DNA from 3 places in the Fervidobacterium gondwanense DSM 13020 genome. Region 2 is predicted to be linked to each of the others. Evidence: riboswitches for the same ligand, from Rfam matches in the RefSeq annotation. Region 2 holds a riboswitch; each other region holds the start of a gene.

What was found. Region 2 has a riboswitch for cobalamin ahead of BUA11_RS03850 (ATP-grasp domain-containing protein). Riboswitches for the same ligand answer to the same signal wherever they lie in the genome.
Region 1: linked by a shared signal. The riboswitch ahead of cobT (nicotinate-nucleotide--dimethylbenzimidazole phosphoribosyltransferase) and the one ahead of BUA11_RS03850 (ATP-grasp domain-containing protein) in region 2 are both predicted to bind cobalamin.
Region 3: linked by a shared signal. The riboswitch ahead of BUA11_RS03335 (ABC transporter substrate-binding protein) and the one ahead of BUA11_RS03850 (ATP-grasp domain-containing protein) in region 2 are both predicted to bind cobalamin.

What each region holds. Positions count from the first base shown of each region.
Region 1 covers NZ_FRDJ01000012.1:27,775-33,354, forward strand. Annotated here, with positions in the region: gene BUA11_RS08815 (beta-N-acetylhexosaminidase) at 1-1,704, opposite strand, end outside; gene BUA11_RS08820 (cobyric acid synthase) at 1,695-2,567, opposite strand; gene BUA11_RS08825 (Dph6-related ATP pyrophosphatase) at 2,581-3,231, opposite strand; cobalamin riboswitch at 3,412-3,603, shown strand; partial or broken gene cobT (nicotinate-nucleotide--dimethylbenzimidazole phosphoribosyltransferase) at 3,674-4,749, shown strand; gene cobU (bifunctional adenosylcobinamide kinase/adenosylcobinamide-phosphate guanylyltransferase) at 4,746-5,252, shown strand; gene cbiR (cobamide remodeling phosphodiesterase CbiR) at 5,249-5,580, shown strand, end outside.
Region 2 covers NZ_FRDJ01000003.1:117,291-122,870, reverse strand. Annotated here, with positions in the region: gene BUA11_RS03860 (YitT family protein) at 149-1,012, opposite strand; gene BUA11_RS03855 (succinate--CoA ligase subunit alpha) at 982-1,839, opposite strand; gene BUA11_RS03850 (ATP-grasp domain-containing protein) at 1,823-2,875, opposite strand; cobalamin riboswitch at 2,935-3,120, opposite strand; gene BUA11_RS03845 (thiamine pyrophosphate-dependent enzyme) at 3,395-5,248, shown strand; gene BUA11_RS03840 (2-oxoacid:acceptor oxidoreductase family protein) at 5,245-5,580, shown strand, end outside.
Region 3 covers NZ_FRDJ01000003.1:3,168-8,747, forward strand. Annotated here, with positions in the region: gene BUA11_RS03315 (ABC transporter ATP-binding protein) at 1-243, opposite strand, end outside; gene hflC (protease modulator HflC) at 369-1,217, opposite strand; gene hflK (FtsH protease activity modulator HflK) at 1,214-2,140, opposite strand; gene BUA11_RS03330 (FecCD family ABC transporter permease) at 2,226-3,230, opposite strand; gene BUA11_RS03335 (ABC transporter substrate-binding protein) at 3,233-4,132, opposite strand; cobalamin riboswitch at 4,192-4,366, opposite strand; gene BUA11_RS03340 (hypothetical protein) at 4,393-4,803, opposite strand; gene feoB (ferrous iron transport protein B) at 4,800-5,580, opposite strand, start outside.

The DNA.
Region 1 (5,580 bases), on a different contig from region 2:
TTCTTTGTCCTCAACGTTCTCTATTGTACCGTACTTGATAAGTAATTCAATAGTTCTAATTCCCATGATTGCGAGCTTCACATTATTGGCTATTTGTTCGACAACTTCCTTAAGATTATTGTTTTCCTTAAGCTTCTCTAATTTAAGAAGAGATTTGTTTAAGCTACTTTTCACATCTTCTATCGTCTTTTGTCGGAATTTCTGAGCATAATTCATCACATTTTCAGGATACAAGAATGTGTAGAAGAATGGAGTGCCATTAGGAGTGTATGGTAATCTATCGCAAATTTCCCCAAGTTCAAAAATTACATTACTTATTTCCTCTTTTGTTTCAAATACATGTATGTCTATTGCTCTAAGAACTTTCTCTATGCTGTCATCCAATGTATAGTTCCAGCTCAGTGCAGCCATATACGCAAAACCTATCCACGAAAATGGTAGGTGCTGAGAATGACCATGGTCTCCCCAATCTGTTACTAAAACACCGTTAGCATGATATTTCTTAGCAGCCGATATCGCATTTTTGATGTTCTCTATACAATTCTTGCTCCTGCCGATAAATGAATTCCAAGTTGAAGTACCTGGGCACACATAGAACGAAATGTTGCTTTGCTCGTACAATTTGCACTTTTCATCAAATGGGTGGTCAGCCTCATATCCCCAAACCATAGCTATCATGTCTTTCGGTAATTCTTCAATCAATTCTGGGTGGTTTTCAATGATATCTCCCCAGAACATAACTGTCTGTTTGTGCTTTTTCGCTATATTATATACTTTCAAGAGAAAGTCAAGATACACACGTCCCTTACCTATCTTTTCGCAAAGTTCTTTAGATTTACCTTGACATAAGTCAAATGTCTCATCACAACCAATATTGACTTTGTTGCTCGAGAAATTTGGTAAGAGTTCCTGCAAAATCTCATCAACAAGTTTGATAGATTCGGGAACAGCGGGAGAAAGCGAAAATGGTTGGAGAAATTTAGTGTCCCATGGTGTTTCAAAACCATCTGGTGCTTCAGCTAAATATTTGTATTCGTCGTGTATGAGCCACTTTGCCATATGGCCAAAAGTATTCTGGTTCGGCACGAGCTCTATGTGTCTTTCTTTACAATATTCATCTAATTCTCTTACTTCTTCGGCGGTTAATGGAGAATATTCTTCCCAAACAACTCTGTGGTTCTTGTATGCAAATGTGTGTTCCATGTAGAGCTGTAGTTGGTTTATTTTCAAATGAGATAATTTGTCAACTAAAACTTTCAACGTATCCATTTTTGGTATTCTATCTCGGCTGATGTCGAGCATTACACCGCGGTTCAGTATGTCAGGATAATCATGGATGTACAACTTTGGTAATTGTTTAGTCTCTGCCACATTTCTGAAGAGTTGTAAGAGTGTCTGGACGCCATAAAAAAGCCCAACATCATCGTTAGCGTAAATGCTTATTTCCTCTTCCACAAACATCTTGTACCCTTGTTGATCTACAACTACGTCTGGATTTACTGACAAATTAAGTATCAAAGCTTCAGTTCTATCCATTGATAATTCGAATCCTAATCTTCTTAGTTCTTGTCCTAAGAATTTTGTTAACTTATCAACACTGTTTGGAGCAACCTGATAAAAAGTCGTTGCAATCCTTGTACCAAGCCCAACATAACCGCTACATTGTTTCACAACTTTTGGATAAGGTATGAGAATTAATTCCATATTCTATCCCCCCTAAATAGAAGTTCTTTTATATAAACCATGTCTAAATTATCGCAAATGATCTTTGATATACATTCTATTTCACTATCAAGTTCATCTGTGAAAGATGATGAGTCCATGTTTTTCTCAATGTTTTTTGAACTCTTTCCAGCATCGTCTTCGTCTTCAAGATGGTGATCGATAAATGGAACAATACCAACAGTCCTAACTTTAGTCAATTTTTCAAGAGTCTTCAGTCCATCGCCTAAGTGTTCTTTACTGCCTTTGAATTTGTTTATGATGAATCCTTTGACAAGCTTTTGTTCAGCTCTTGATAGTAGTTTGTATGTTCCATATAGTGAAGCAAAAACTCCGCCAAGATGTATATTTCCAACGATTAGCACTGGTATATTAAAACTCTTAGCTACTTTCATGTTTACAATATCACCTTTTTTAAGGTTAAGCTCGACGGGACTTCCTGCACCTTCCACAATAACTATATCATGTTTCTCTAAAAGAGTGTTATACGCCTCTCTAATCTTTCTCCACAAAAATGTTTTTCTCCGATTGTAGTCCGTATAATGTAATCTTCCCAAGCTCTTGCCAAGCAAAAATACCTCACTGTATCCTCCGCCGACCGGCTTGATTAATACAGGATTCATCTCCTCAATTGGTTTAGTTTTAGCTCCAAAAGCTTGGAGCGCTTGAGCCCATGCAAAGATTTGACCGCTGTTGGAAGTAAACGACACAGAGGAGAGGTTTTGAGACTTAAACGGTGCGACTTTGTAACCATTATTCGAAAAATATCTACATAGCGCAAGTGTGATTATAGATTTACCAACCGCTGAAGATGTACCTTGAATCATTAATGAACCTTTTTTCATATTATCATCTCCATTAAAGTTGTTTCGCTCTAACTTTTAGTCGCTTTGCATTGTCGTCTTCGTAGAGCCCTTCAACGTAGAAATTAAGGGGAGAGCTGAATATTGGTCCGTCATAGACAAGCGTATGGTATTCACCATTCTCACCACAGATATCGACACCGGATTTTTCAAGAATTCTATGTGTCTCTCTGTTCGTTAGTTCATTACCAAGGATTTCATCAATACCTAAGTTTTTCTTTACAGATACAATCAGAGCTCTAAATCCCAAGTTTGAGAACTCTTCTAAAATCACTTCTCTTTTCCTCTTCCAGAGAGGCTCTTCTACAGTAACATTATGAACGCTGCAAACTCTTTTTACCCAATCAAGATGCTCTTGTAAGTCAATATCACCGAAAATTCCGATTCCTCCTTTTGCGTGGTTACTTAAAAAATCAAGAAAGTTCTCTTCATAACTTTCCCAGCTGCTGCATCTTGTTATCAATTTTGTCCCTATTAATAAAGCTTGTTTTTCAAGTATATCTTTGCCAAAACCATGTGCTCTTGAAGAAGAACAGTCTTCATCAAGCATAGTAAAAAGGCAATCAACTTTACCGTACTTTTTCATACCATAGTACAATGCTAAGGCAGAATCTTTTCCTCCACTCCACGATGCAAATACAAACAAAACTATCACCCCATTCGTAGAATTTTGCTTATAAAGATTATAGTTAACAAAATGTAGTATTGTCAAAAGCAAATATGTACAATATTTAGTGCTGAATATAGAGAAATACAGTTATTGTCAAATTTTCGATTCTAATGTTCGTTATCGTGCGATTGTCAAGATTGTTCATTTCTGAAAATATTGTATAATGCTTTTTGAAAGTAAATAGATTTCACTCTTTTGCAAAGGGAACTTCGGTGAGAATCCGAGGCTGCCCAGCAACCGTAAGCGGGGACGAAAACCACAATATGCCACTGAAAGCTTAGCTTTTGGGAAGGCGTGGTGAGTAGGGTGATCCGCAAGCCGGGATACCTTTGCAAATGGGGATTGTTTTTCCCGAAAGCTCGGGCTTTACGGGAAAATTTGTTTTTAATTTCTAAAGTATATAAAGGGGGAAAAGTTTATGGAAATCACAAGGAAAGGCTTGAATTTCAACATTAATGCAACCTTCTCAAATGAACTGAAAAGTGCTATAGTGAACCGACTTAACAACCTCACAAAACCCGTCGGAAGCTTAGGTTATCTCGAAGAAATCGCCCTGAAGATGGGATTAATCCAAGGAAAGGTTATCCCTGAGCTCCCAAAAAGGAAAGAAGTTTACGTGTTTACGGCAGATCATGGAGTAGCAGAAAATGGTGTTTCCGCATATCCGCAAGAGGTCACATATCAGATGATTCTAAATTTTCTCAACGGTGGTGCTGCAATTAACGTCTTTTCTCGACACGTTGGTGCAGATGTCTTTGTGGTTGACTCAGGTGTCAAAGTAGACGTAGACATTGAGCACAAAAGGTTAATAAAAGCTAAGATAGGCTACGGTACGAAAGATTTTACTAAAGGACCTGCGATGACAAAAGAGCAAGCTTATGCATGTATCGAGAAAGGTGCTGAAATCGCCGACAAAGCAATAGAAAAAGGAGCAGAATTACTTGTTGTCGGTGATATGGGAATCGGAAACACAACAACCGCTTCTGCAGTAGCAGTGGCTTTAGGCTTTGGGCTTGACGAAATCTTAGATATTGGAACACCGTTGAATGAAGAAGGATTAAGAAAAAAGAAAGAAGCGATAAAATATGCCTTAGAAGTTAATGACCCAGACGCTAATGATCCGATTGATGTTCTGCAGAAGGTTGGTGGATATTGTATTGGACAGATGGCTGGGTTTATACTCAAAGCAGCTGAGGAAGGGTTCCCGTAATCATCGATGGTTTCCCAACAACAGCAGGGCTTTTAATCGCGTGGAAGATAAATTCGCAAGTTTTGAACTACGTATTCGCAGGACACAAATCAAAAGTCAAGGGACACAAAGTGATTCTTGATAAACTTGGTTTGAGACCAATTCTGGATCTTGATATGAGACTCGGCGAAGGAACAGGTGCTGTGCTTTCCATTTCAATCATAGAAGCTGCGATCAAAATGATTCGAGAAATGGCGACTTTTGAAAGTGCGAACGTTTCGAAAGGAGAAGACCAACCTGTATGATTACATTGATAACCGGCGGGGTAAAATCTGGCAAGAGCACGTTTGCACAAAATTACATATTGAAAAAGCCCTACTCTAAGAGGGCATATATAGCAACAAGTGTACCATTTGACGATGAGATGAGAGAGCGCATAGAACGGCACAAAAAAGAACGCGGAACATTGTTTGATGCATTCGAAGAACCTGTGGAAGTACACAAAGTATTAAAAAAGCTCAGTGGAGGTTATGACGTTGCACTAATTGAATGCATTACGACTTATCTCGGCAATTTATTCCATTACAATTACGACGTGGAAAACTACACTGAAAATCTGATCAATATCTTAGAGACTGTCGATTATGATGTTGTTATAGTCACAAATGAAGTTGGCTTCGGAATAGTACCTGAAAACAAACTTGCAAGACAGTACGCAGAAACACTTGGAAAGCTCAATTCGAGACTTGCAGGCATATCAAACGAGGTTTACGTACTCTTCAGTGGGATTGAGGTAAGGATAAGATGAGCACAGCGAACAAGCAACTTATTGGTAGCACCTCTTGGGTCATACCTGGAACATACTACGAGAATGCAAGGATTTTGGCACATTTAGTTGACTTTGTTGAACTGTTGGTCTATACATGGGACGATGAAACCAAGGAGCTTTTAGAAAAGGAAGCTAAATATTTAGCAAAACTAACCGGGAAGTATGGTCTGAAATATACTGTCCACTTGCCAACAAACAATGTAGAAAACATGATTAGTGCTTACAATTTTCTGAGGAAATCAGATTTGGAAATTCTGAATTATGTAGTGCATCCAATAGATGGCATAAGTGAGTTTATTAAAGTTGC
Region 2 (5,580 bases):
TGCTTTACTTTGCTTGTATTATATCACACAAGTACCCTATTATGTCAATAGTTTTTCAAAAAAATCCTCTGACACGTCTTGTGTCAGAGGGAAAAGAAAGTAACAATAATGTCGAGATTTGGGAAGGGATGCTGGATTGATAAACTACTTACACGAGTTCTTTGAAACCCTCACCATACACTTGCCGGGCTTCGTTGACGAAGAAAAACGCCTTCGGGTCGATTGTTCGAATTGCAGTTGTAAGTTCGTGTAACTCGCGCCTTTTTATAACTATCATTAGAACATTCTTAGATTGATTTGTGTATCCTCCCCTTGCCTCAAAGACTGTAACACCTCTTTCAAGCTCGTTCAGCACAAATCTTTTAATATCGTCTGCTTTTTCTGAAACAACCCACAGGTTCGTTGATAGTTCGAGACCTTTCATAACAAAGTCAATTGTTGTTCCATTGACGATAATGGCAAGAATAGAGTATAAACCAGTATCTATGTTGTAAGCCAGTCCTGCTGAAAGACCTATGGCAAAGTCGAGAAAGAGTATAGACATACCAAAAGGCGCTCCAAAGAATTTATTAAGAATCTTGGCTATAATGTCTGTACCACCTGTAGATGCGTTCTGTGAGAAGGCGATAGCCATACCAACGGCTGTTAGTATATCGCCAAAGAAGACAGCCAAGATCATGTCGCTACCATGATACTTGTACATTGGAATAACCCTGTCAAATAAATCTATGAAAAAATTCAGCAAAAATGTACAGTATATCGTTTTGAAACTGAAGTCAAAACCTATTATCAAAAATGCGGTCAAAAATAGCGTAGCGTTTATTATGTACATCCATATACCAACCGATATTGGCAAGAATTTGTTCAGAACTATCGCTAAGCCTGAAGCACCACCAGCTGCTATATTATTGGGAATCAAGAATATTACCAAGCCAAGCGCTGTGAGAAATACTCCGAGCGATGATAAAACGTACTCTCTTGTTAGTTCAGCCAAGCGTTTCCTACTTCCCACGGAAATTTCACCACCCTTATTCCCATCTCATTCAGTATTGATTCCTTATACTGTACTTTTCCTTTTTCTCCTTCAACAATAGCACCTGCGTGCCCCATTTTCTTTCCTTCCGGTGCATGCCTCCCTGCAAAGAAAGCAACTATGTCTTTCGGAAGAAAACCTATCTTAAGAGCGTGTTTAATACCACTTATCTCATCTTCACCACCGATTTCGCCTATCACTAAGACTTTATCATACCCCAATTTCTTTACAGTATCAAACGCCTCTGAGACATTTGTACCAACCACTGGATCTCCGCCAAGTCCTAATCCAACCGCTACTCCAATACCATCACTCAGGTATTTTGCTGTCTCATACATCAACGTTCCACTTCTTGAGATAATCGCCACCTTACCGGGTTTGAAATACCTTTCTGGCATTATTCCGACTTTCACTTTTTCTAATGGGTGTATAACCCCCGGACAGTTCGGACCTATAACATTTATACCTTGGTACTTCGCAAGTTTTAAAACTTTCAATGTGTCATGTACTGGAACATGCTCGGTTATAATCACGCAGTTCTTTACACCGTTCGAAGCAGCATCTTGAAACGCCTCCAAGACACTTGGTGCAGGCACGAAAAGAATAGCTGTATCTACTGGTCCCAATTTGGAAACGTAATCTTCGAGTGATACTACAACTGGAATGTTTTCTATCGATTTCACTATCCTATTTTTACTCACGCCACAGACAACATTTGTACCGTACTCGAGCATTCTTTTGAGATGATAACTACCGTATTTTCCAGTAGCTCCATATACACAAACTCTCTCATTCGCGAACAACATCTCTTCTCACTCCTTTAACTCTCCTATCTACAGATTCAATAAGTTCCTTCATGTCATTGGTTGATACGATTCCACTCTCTTCTAACAACTTTTTAGCTATTACTTCGTTGTTTCCCGAAAGTCTTATGTATATCTCAAAACTCGGATTTTTACTTTTGAATTCGGTAACTCCTTTTGCAATTTCAAGACAGTCGGTTATTCCACCGAATATGTTCAGTACAGCCTTGTTTGTTATCTTTTGCACCTTTGTCAACGCACTGTAAAGTGTATCAGCCGTTGCACCACCGCCGATATCGCAGAAATTCGCTGGCTTGAACCCGTGTTCAGTGAGTGCATCTATTGTGGCCATGACGATACCTGCTCCACAACCGATGACACCAACGTCACCGCCGAGTACCACGAAAGAATCTTCCACGGAAGACTCTCCCGCCCACCACTGACGGTAGAGCGCGCTGTCGTCCACGTGGAAAACAGCATCAAGTGCGTAGTAATAACCATTAGATTCAACGAACGGATTTATTTCAAGCAGTGTCAGGTCGTACTTAACGAATATGTCATAAAGTCTTCTTGCAAAAGCTCTTACTTCAAGTGGTAAATCGTTTACTCTGTTTGTTTTTACAACTTCTTCTGGATGAGTCTTCGTAAACTCTTCGATATCTATTCCTCCATGACTCGAATATACAAAAACGATGTCTCTTAGACTTCTATCTATCGTTATCGAAATATAGTGTTCACTTTCGTGTGGAACAAATTCTTCAACGAGAACCCCTTCCGGAATTTCACCTTTTATTTCGCTGTCCATAATCTTACTCACATTACTTATTGCCTGTTCAATGGTTTTTGAAACAAGCACTCCTCCAGCCTTCATCCTTCCGCCTACAAGAACTTGAGCTTTAGCCACCTGAGGAAATCCTAATTTTTTTAGTGCTTCTACATAGTCTTGTAAGTCTGAATTTCTAAGAATCAGAATACTTTTCGGAACTCTCACTCCTTCGGCTCTCAAAATGTCCTTCGCAACGTACTCTTGCACTTTCATACTCTCGCCTCCCCTTAAAATTTTCAAAGAAAAATACCCCAAAAATCTGTGGTTTTTGGGGCGCCCATCCCTTAAAGGCAGGTCTCCCGACTTGCGGATCATCCTACTCCCTGCGCCTTCCCAGCCTTTTGAGAATTAGCCAGTGGCATTGTGCAGGTTTCGTCCCCACTCACGGTGGCCCGACCGTCCCGGATTCGCACCGGTGTTCCCTTTTAAGCTTTCGCACCTCTAAGGTAGGGGATATTTAGATTCAGTATGATTTTTCACTAATATCATATGGTGACTTGATGAAACTTTCAATACTTGCTAATAGTCGAATTTTGAAAATTATAAAGATTTAAATAACTGTTTTTTTAAATTTCATCTTAAATCTTCTGTATACTATATTCACTATTTCTCAAAAAACGATATAAAATTTATATGTAGACAAAGTCTATCTTTTTATGATATAATAAGTTACACCTAATTTAGTTATATTCGGACTCTTTCTATCAGAAAGTGAAGATAAGGGGTGGTTGTATGAAAAACTTGGGTCAATTATTACTCCAAGAAGAGCCTTTTTCAGAGATTGTTATTGGCAACACAGCGATAGTGCGAGCAATGATTGAAAGTGGCGTTAGAGTAGTTACATCGTACCCTGGTTCGCCAACACCTGAGATAGCCGAAACGATTAATCTACTTCCAAAAGAAAAGTCCCCGCTTTATTTCGAATTTTCCACGAATGAAAAGGTAGCCCTTGAGGTCGCCTTCGGTGCGGCGGTGAATGGATACACATCGTGTGTCTTTTTCAAAAGCGTAGGTATGAATGTTGTAGCTGATTCGTTTGTGCAGCTAAGCATGATGGAGATACCTGGCGGTATGGTTGTGGTTATAGGCGATGACCCGGGTGCGAATAGTTCTCAAAACGAGCAAGATAACAGACATTACGCAAGACTTTCATATACACCTTTGTTTGAACCAAAAGACGCTCAAGAAGTTTATAGCATGTTCATCGAAGCGGTTAAATACGCAAGAGAATTCAAGTCTCCTGTAATCCTCCGCCTTACAACCCACACAGCCCATTTCAAGCAAAAAGTCAAATTTGGAATTTACAAACAAACCGAATTAACACCTCATAGGTTTGACCCCAAAAATCTTGGACCGTACATCCCAATAGGGCAAAACGTACCAGTTATGAAGAGGCGTGCACTGGAAAAATTGAGGAAGTGGGAAGAAGTTTCCGAAAAGTACGCGTACATTTTAAACAACGGTAGCGAGATTGGAATTATAACCGCAGGGTTACCTTACCTTTCACTGCTCGATGTACTCGGTGATAATAAAAACAAAGTTGACATATTGAGGCTCGGAATGGTATATCCATTCCCACGAAAGGCAATCGTAAAGTTTCTTAGGTCACATAAGGTGATCAAAATACTTGAAGAGCTCGATGATTTCATCGAGGAAAAAGTTAAGGCAATCGCATTTGAGGAAGGTATAAACGTGAAGATTGTCGGAAAACAGGATATGGAAGATTTGATTGGCGAATACACACCGGAAAAGGTAGCAAACGTAATGCGCAAATTCATGCCTGAGCTGGTGAGAGAGATAAAATCTCCTGAACACAAAGTCCGTGCTATTTCAAGACCACCACAACTCTGTCCAGGTTGTGGTCATAGACCTGTCTTTTACGTGCTTTCTAAAATCCTCCGCGAGCATGACATGTCGGTTGCAGATATCGGTTGTCACACGTTGGGATTCTTAGAACCATACAACGTCGGACAAGTGCTACTTTCGATGGGGCACTCAACTGGTACTGCTTCGGGTTTGAGTTTGTTCAACACTGAGAGAAAAATCGTGGCTTTCCTTGGCGATTCCACATTCTTCCATGCAGGAATTCCTGGAATCATAAATGCTGTATTCAATAAGCATAACTTTACACTCGTTGTTATGGAAAACGGTACAACAGCCATGACCGGTCACCAAGACCATCCAGGAAAGGCAATGAAAATTAGGAACATCTTAGAAGCAATTGGTGTAAAACACATATGGGAAGTTGATACTTACCAACAAGACAAACTTGAAGAGATTTTGAAGACAGCGCTATCAACGCCGGAGTTCAACGTCGTCATAGCAAAGCACCCGTGTATGTTGAAATTCACAAGGGAAAGAAGACGGAAGGGTATTGTCAAGGTACCGCAAATGAAGGTTACAAATGCTTGTACTCTTGCAAGAGTTTGTATCTCCAAATTCGCATGTCCATCGTTCCAAATTGCAGATGACGGGAGTATTTTCGTACACGAAGACTTGTGTATTGGTGATGGTTCGTGTATTCCAGTCTGTCCTTCTGGTGCGCTTGAACTCGAGAAATTTGAAGTTGGTGGTGATACAAAATGAGAAAATTCGATATTTATCTCATCGGTGTCGGCGGGCAGGGAATAGGACTTCTCAGCGAAGTGCTCATACGTGCAATAGATTACAGCGGGCAAAATTGCATAGGGGTTGACACACACGGACTTGCTCAGAGAGGTGGTGTCGTGTCTTCGCATATAGGAATCGGAGACGTTAATTCTCCACTGACGATGTCAGGTGATGTTGATTTAGTCTTAGCACTTGAAAGGCATGAGGCAGGTAGAGCTATGAATTACCTAAAAGACGGTGGTACGTTGGTCTATTATGATACATCGTGGCAACCATTACCTGTCAGACTGGGAAGAGAAGGAGAATTG
Region 3 (5,580 bases), 110 kb from region 2:
ACCGATTCTCCGCTTTATCTCAACATCATAATCCTTCATATCAAGTCCAAGTATTTCCACTTTACCACTTGTTGGCTTGAGTGTTCCAGTGAGCATCTTTATAGTAGTTGTCTTACCTGCACCATTAGGACCAAGGAAACCAAATATCTCGCCATGTTTGACCTGAAGATTTACACCATCTACAGCGGTGAAATCCCCGAACTTTTTTACAAGACCAGCAGCACGTATTGCTAACCCGGACATATAGTATTTGTACCCCCTTATGTGCGAAATATTAAGTTAATAAAATTCTACCTCAAAAGGTCAGAATGTCAAATTAAAAAAATCACATAGTATATTGTGTGAGATTTTAAAATTCGTTTTGCACATTACTGCATCTCCTCAAGTATTCTTAGATCTTGTCCTACTATTACTACACTTCCTGGAATTATCTTCTTATAGCTCTCCAAGGTTCTCAACAGTTGGTAGAATTCACTATCTCGTGCGAATGACTCAGCATAGATTTGTGTTGCACTGGCTTCACCTGTTCCTTTTATCTTTTCTGCTTCGCTTATTGCTTGTGCCTTAATTATTGTTGCCTGCTTCTCGGCTTCCGCCCTAATCCTCTGAGCTTCTTTTTGTCCTTCTGCTCTGATAAGTTCGGCTATGCTCTGCCTTTCCGACTTCATTCTCTCAAAAACCGCTTGCTGGTTTTCTTTTGGAAGGTCTGTGTGTTTAATTCGCACGTCCAATACTTCAATGCCAAATTCGGAGAGGTTCTTTCGGGCAAAATTAGTTATAGCCGACAAGTACTGCCTTTCGCCCGTCACTATATCGTCGAAATTGAGCTTCGCGAGTATGTTCCTCAGGCCAGAGTAGATAACATCGTCTATTCTTGATAGTGCTAAGTTTGGTGTTTTGACCGATTCGATGAATTTCTTGGGGTCTGAGATCTTCCATATCGCATATGAATCTACAAGCATTGTTTTCTTATCGAGCGATATTATCTTTTCAACAGGAATATCGTAGATGTAGTATCTTTTACTCAGCCTAACGACGTTGTCGATGAATGGAGAACGAAAGTATATGCCTGGTTCGGAAATAACGCGTCTTATCTCTCCAAATCGCAACACTATGGCATATTGAGTTTGATCTACGATGAACAGCGATAAAGCTGCCAGAATTAATATCACTACTGCGAAAATGCTTACAGAAATTATTGTCGTAATCCTTTTCATTTTGAACCACCACCTAACAGGTTGTCGAGATTGAGGAACGTGATTTTTTGAGAATCATCCAATGTTATTATAGTTCTCGCTTTTGGCAATACCTGTTCGAGTGTTTCTATTCTGAGCCTTGTTTCTGTGATTTTTGGAGCTTTCTTGTACTCGTTGAGGATGCTCAAGAATCTTTGTGTTTCACCGGTGGCTTGGAGAATCTTCTCTTGTGCATATGCTTCCGCTTCAAGGATTATCTTCTTAGCCTCACCTTCGACCTTAGGAATGAGGTTGTTTGCGTATTTTAAAGCTTCGTTGATGTATCTTTCCTTATCTTGCTTGGCGTTGTTTACATCATCGAAAGCAGAAATCACTGGAGCAGGCGGAACAACTTCCTGGAGCAGTACATTAATCACATAGATTCCTACGTCATAACTGTCGAGAAGTTTTTGGACTATTTCTCGGACCTCCGAAGAGACTGTATCCCTTTCAGCAGTCAATATTTCATCAACGGTCCTTCTTGCGATGCGCTCTCTTAACGCGGATTCTGTAGAGAATTTGACAAGCGCTTCAGGATTATCAACCTTGAATGCGAATTTGATAGGATCACTTACTCGGAACTGAACTACTGCCTCAACTGAGACAATATTTCCATCTTCTGTTAGAGCCAGGGCTTCTTCCTCTTCGCTGGCATATTGACCTGGTCTCACCGTTCTGAATCCAATTTCCTGTTTCCTCACAGTCTGAACGTCGACTATGACGTGCGACTGGAATGGATAAGGTGCGTGTGCGTGTATACCAGGTCCTGTGGTATGTGAGTACTTTCCAAAGGTCTTGATTAAAGCAACTTCTGAAGGACCAACTTGATAGACCCCCGTACCAAAATAAATAACTACAAGTACGATTAAAATAGTTAGCAAGATAGTACTTCTTTTGGTGCTCATGTTTGTCACCTCTCTATTTGTATGTTCAAAATCATTATACCACGCATTTGGAAAAAAGCAGGTGTGAAAGACTCTTGAAGAACGCTCAGAAATTCTTATTGCCGTTCTTCAATTTGAGCAGAACGAACATGAACGGTGCACCTATGAGGGAGGTGATTATTCCAACAGGGATTTCAACGGGGTTGAGCAATGTACGGGCTAATGTATCGCAGATTGACATGAGCATGCCACCTAAGAGAATGGTAGCAACGATGTTGTTCCTGTGTTTCGGACCAGCTAACGTTCGTGCCATGTGCGGGACTATCAATCCAACAAATCCTATAATTCCTGTTTTTGAAACGAAAGCTGCGGTAACGAACGCACCAAGCAAGTAAAAGAGCCATTTTAGAAGCTCAACATTGACTCCCAAACTCTTCGCTTCTTTCTCGCCAAGTACCATTGCATCGAGCTGTCTGCTCATCATCATCGATAGTACGGCAAGAGTTGTTAAAGAAATTGCTGGTAGCACAATATCAGTAAATGTGATTCCGGAAAAAGAACCAAAAAGCCAGACGTGGCCTGTTACGAGTGATCTATTCGCTATATTCAAAAGGAGCATGCTCCCTGCCGAGAACATAGTGCTCACGAGTACACCGCTTAGGACTAAATGTACGGTAGGGACTATGTTGCCCTTTCTCGCAAGTGCTATAGCCAGCATAGATGCTACTACTGCGAATATGAAACTCATTGTTGGTATACTCACGTGAGCGATAGAGTTGACAATGAAGTATATGCCTAAAAGAGCACCGAAACTTGCACCAGCAGACGTTCCGATAAGATATGGGTCAACAAGTGGGTTTTTCATTATCGCTTGAAATATGTTACCTACAAGTGCCAGTGCTGAACCTGTGAGCGTTGCCATTAAGACCCTCGGAAGTCTTAAGTGCCAGAGCATGTAGCTTTCTGGAGAGTCTGAGTTTATTAATTTTATGGCTTTGATTGGGCTAACATATACCGTCCCAAAAGAGATATTGATGAGAAAAACAAATAAGAAAAGGACAGGGAGAAGATATCTCCCTGTCTTGATTAAGAGAACCCTTAACTTAGTCAATATTATTTTCCTCCGTAGAAGAAGTTGTAGAATATATCCAAGTATTTAAAAACATGAGGTGCTGCCTGACTAATTTCGTCTCCGTCAATTACAAAGACCTTTCCATTCTTAACTGCTTTCAGGTTTTTCATTATTGAATGGTTCTTCACTGTTTTTTCAATTTCTTTTGGATCTCCATAACCGCCAATGACAATAACATCAGGATCTTGTTTAACAAGCCATTCCCAGCTGACTGAAAGCCAGCCGTTGTTTCCTGAATAAGGAGCCGCTATGTTCCTTCCACCAGCGATAACGATGAGCTCGTTCACATATGAACCAGTACCAGCGGTCCAGAGCTCTTTGGCTTTTTCATCTGGAATTGTTATCGTGAAGAATACAGTTGGCCTGTTTTCTAATGGTATTTTTGATGTCTTTTGTCCCATTTCAGCCATCTTGTCTCTTAACTCTTGTGATATTTTGTCAGCTTTAGCCTTAATGTTAAAAACTGCGCCGAGTTGTCCAACGGCCTTTATGATATCAGTCAATGTGTTTGCATTGAGAACGTATGCAGTAAGATTTGCTTTCTCAAGTTTCTCAACTTCTGGAAATTGGAATCCGCCAAATGTGAACACAATATCTGGTTTTAGCGAGTAAATCTTTTCAATGTTCAGTGGTACCATGTTTCCGATGTTTTCAGCCTTTCTGTAATTATCCCATGCTGTGACTCCAACTATTCTGTTTTCAAGTCCAAGGGCCTGCAAGTATCTTGTTGCGCTCGGTGCTGCGGATACTACCCTTCTTGGTGGCATCGGGATGTTAACGATACGTCCAGCATCGTCTACGACTGCTATCGCTAAGGATAAGACAGTGCTTAAGAGTACAAAAAGTGCTAAAAACCTTCTCAGTGTTCCAGACCTAAACATAGCAAAACCCTCCCTCTTTGCAAAAATTTGTTGCCATCCCCAGGCGTCGTGGTGGATGGCATACCTTCCTCTACACATCAGGTCTCCCGACTTGTGGATCATCCTACTCCCTGCGCCTTCCCAGCCTTTTAAGAATTAGCCAGTGGCACTTTGCAGGTTTCGTCCCCACTTACGGTGGCGGCCCCGTGCCGGATTTTCACCGGTCTTCCCTTGAGTGTGTAAAGGGAGGTTATTCTTATTTCGTATTATACTACACCCTTTTAGCTACAGCAACTGCCCTTTTCGTTCTTCTGTATCCCAACGTCTGTTCTTAAAGCTGTCTTTTTTATGTATATGACGTTTATCACGCTGTATATGCCTGTGATGAAAAGTATAGCGTCGGCAAGGCTGAGCTTGTATACTTCATCGCCTATTATCAGATTCGAAAAAGATATCAAGTACGCGAGCAGAACATAACCTGCGGCGATTGAAAACAAAATGCTCCCTACGTAAAGATGTGCGACTCTGAATGAGTAATTCGCCGTGCCATACTCGCGAAATCCGAAGAAAAAGACCATTGAAAAGCTGAGTATAACGAGTGAGAATATTATCTCGTCACTAAGAAGATACGATATGAAGGTGATGAGTGATAACACAAGCATCGTTAACAACATCCTGTTCAGGCTTCTCATATGATCACCCTTCCGATCGTGTATGTGATGAAAGCTAAGATGTAAGATATGCTTAGGCTATATATCACTGCAAACGCTGTATATTTCCAGCTGTTCGTTTCACCTTTTATTGCAGCCAGTGTTGCAAAGCACGGCATGTATCCGAGGACGAATACCATTAACGAAGCAGCAACGACCGGATTTAAGTGAATATTAGACGCATTCTCGTAAAACTGAGACAGAGAAGATACAATGACTTCTTTAGCAACACCGCCAAATATGAGCGCTGAAACTATTTGCCAAGTGTAGTTAAGAGGTGCGAATATAGGTTGCAAAAACTTACCAAGCATCGAAACGTAGCTGTTTTCTATGTTTGCTGGATCAGGGAAGTAACTAAGTGCCCAAATTACAACACTTGATACGAATATTATCGTTCCTGCTTTCTCCAAGAAGTGCCTTCCTCTGTTCCACATGTACGTAGCAACGTTCGAAATCTTTGGAAATCTGTACCTTGGCAACTCCATGACAAGCGGAACGTTTTGTCCTTTTAGTACAACCTTGTTTATGATTCTTGACGAGAGAGCTGTCAAAACGAGGCTCAGTACGTATATAGCAAAGAATGCCTCAGCTTTATGGTTCGGGAACGCGACGCTTATGATTAAAAGGTATACGGGAATTCGCGCACTGCAACTGATGAATGGCGAAACTAAAATTGTTGTAACTCTTTCTCTTTCGTCAGAAAGCCCGCGAGCTGCCATAACTGTACTAACGTTACAACCAAAACCAAGTAAGAGAGTC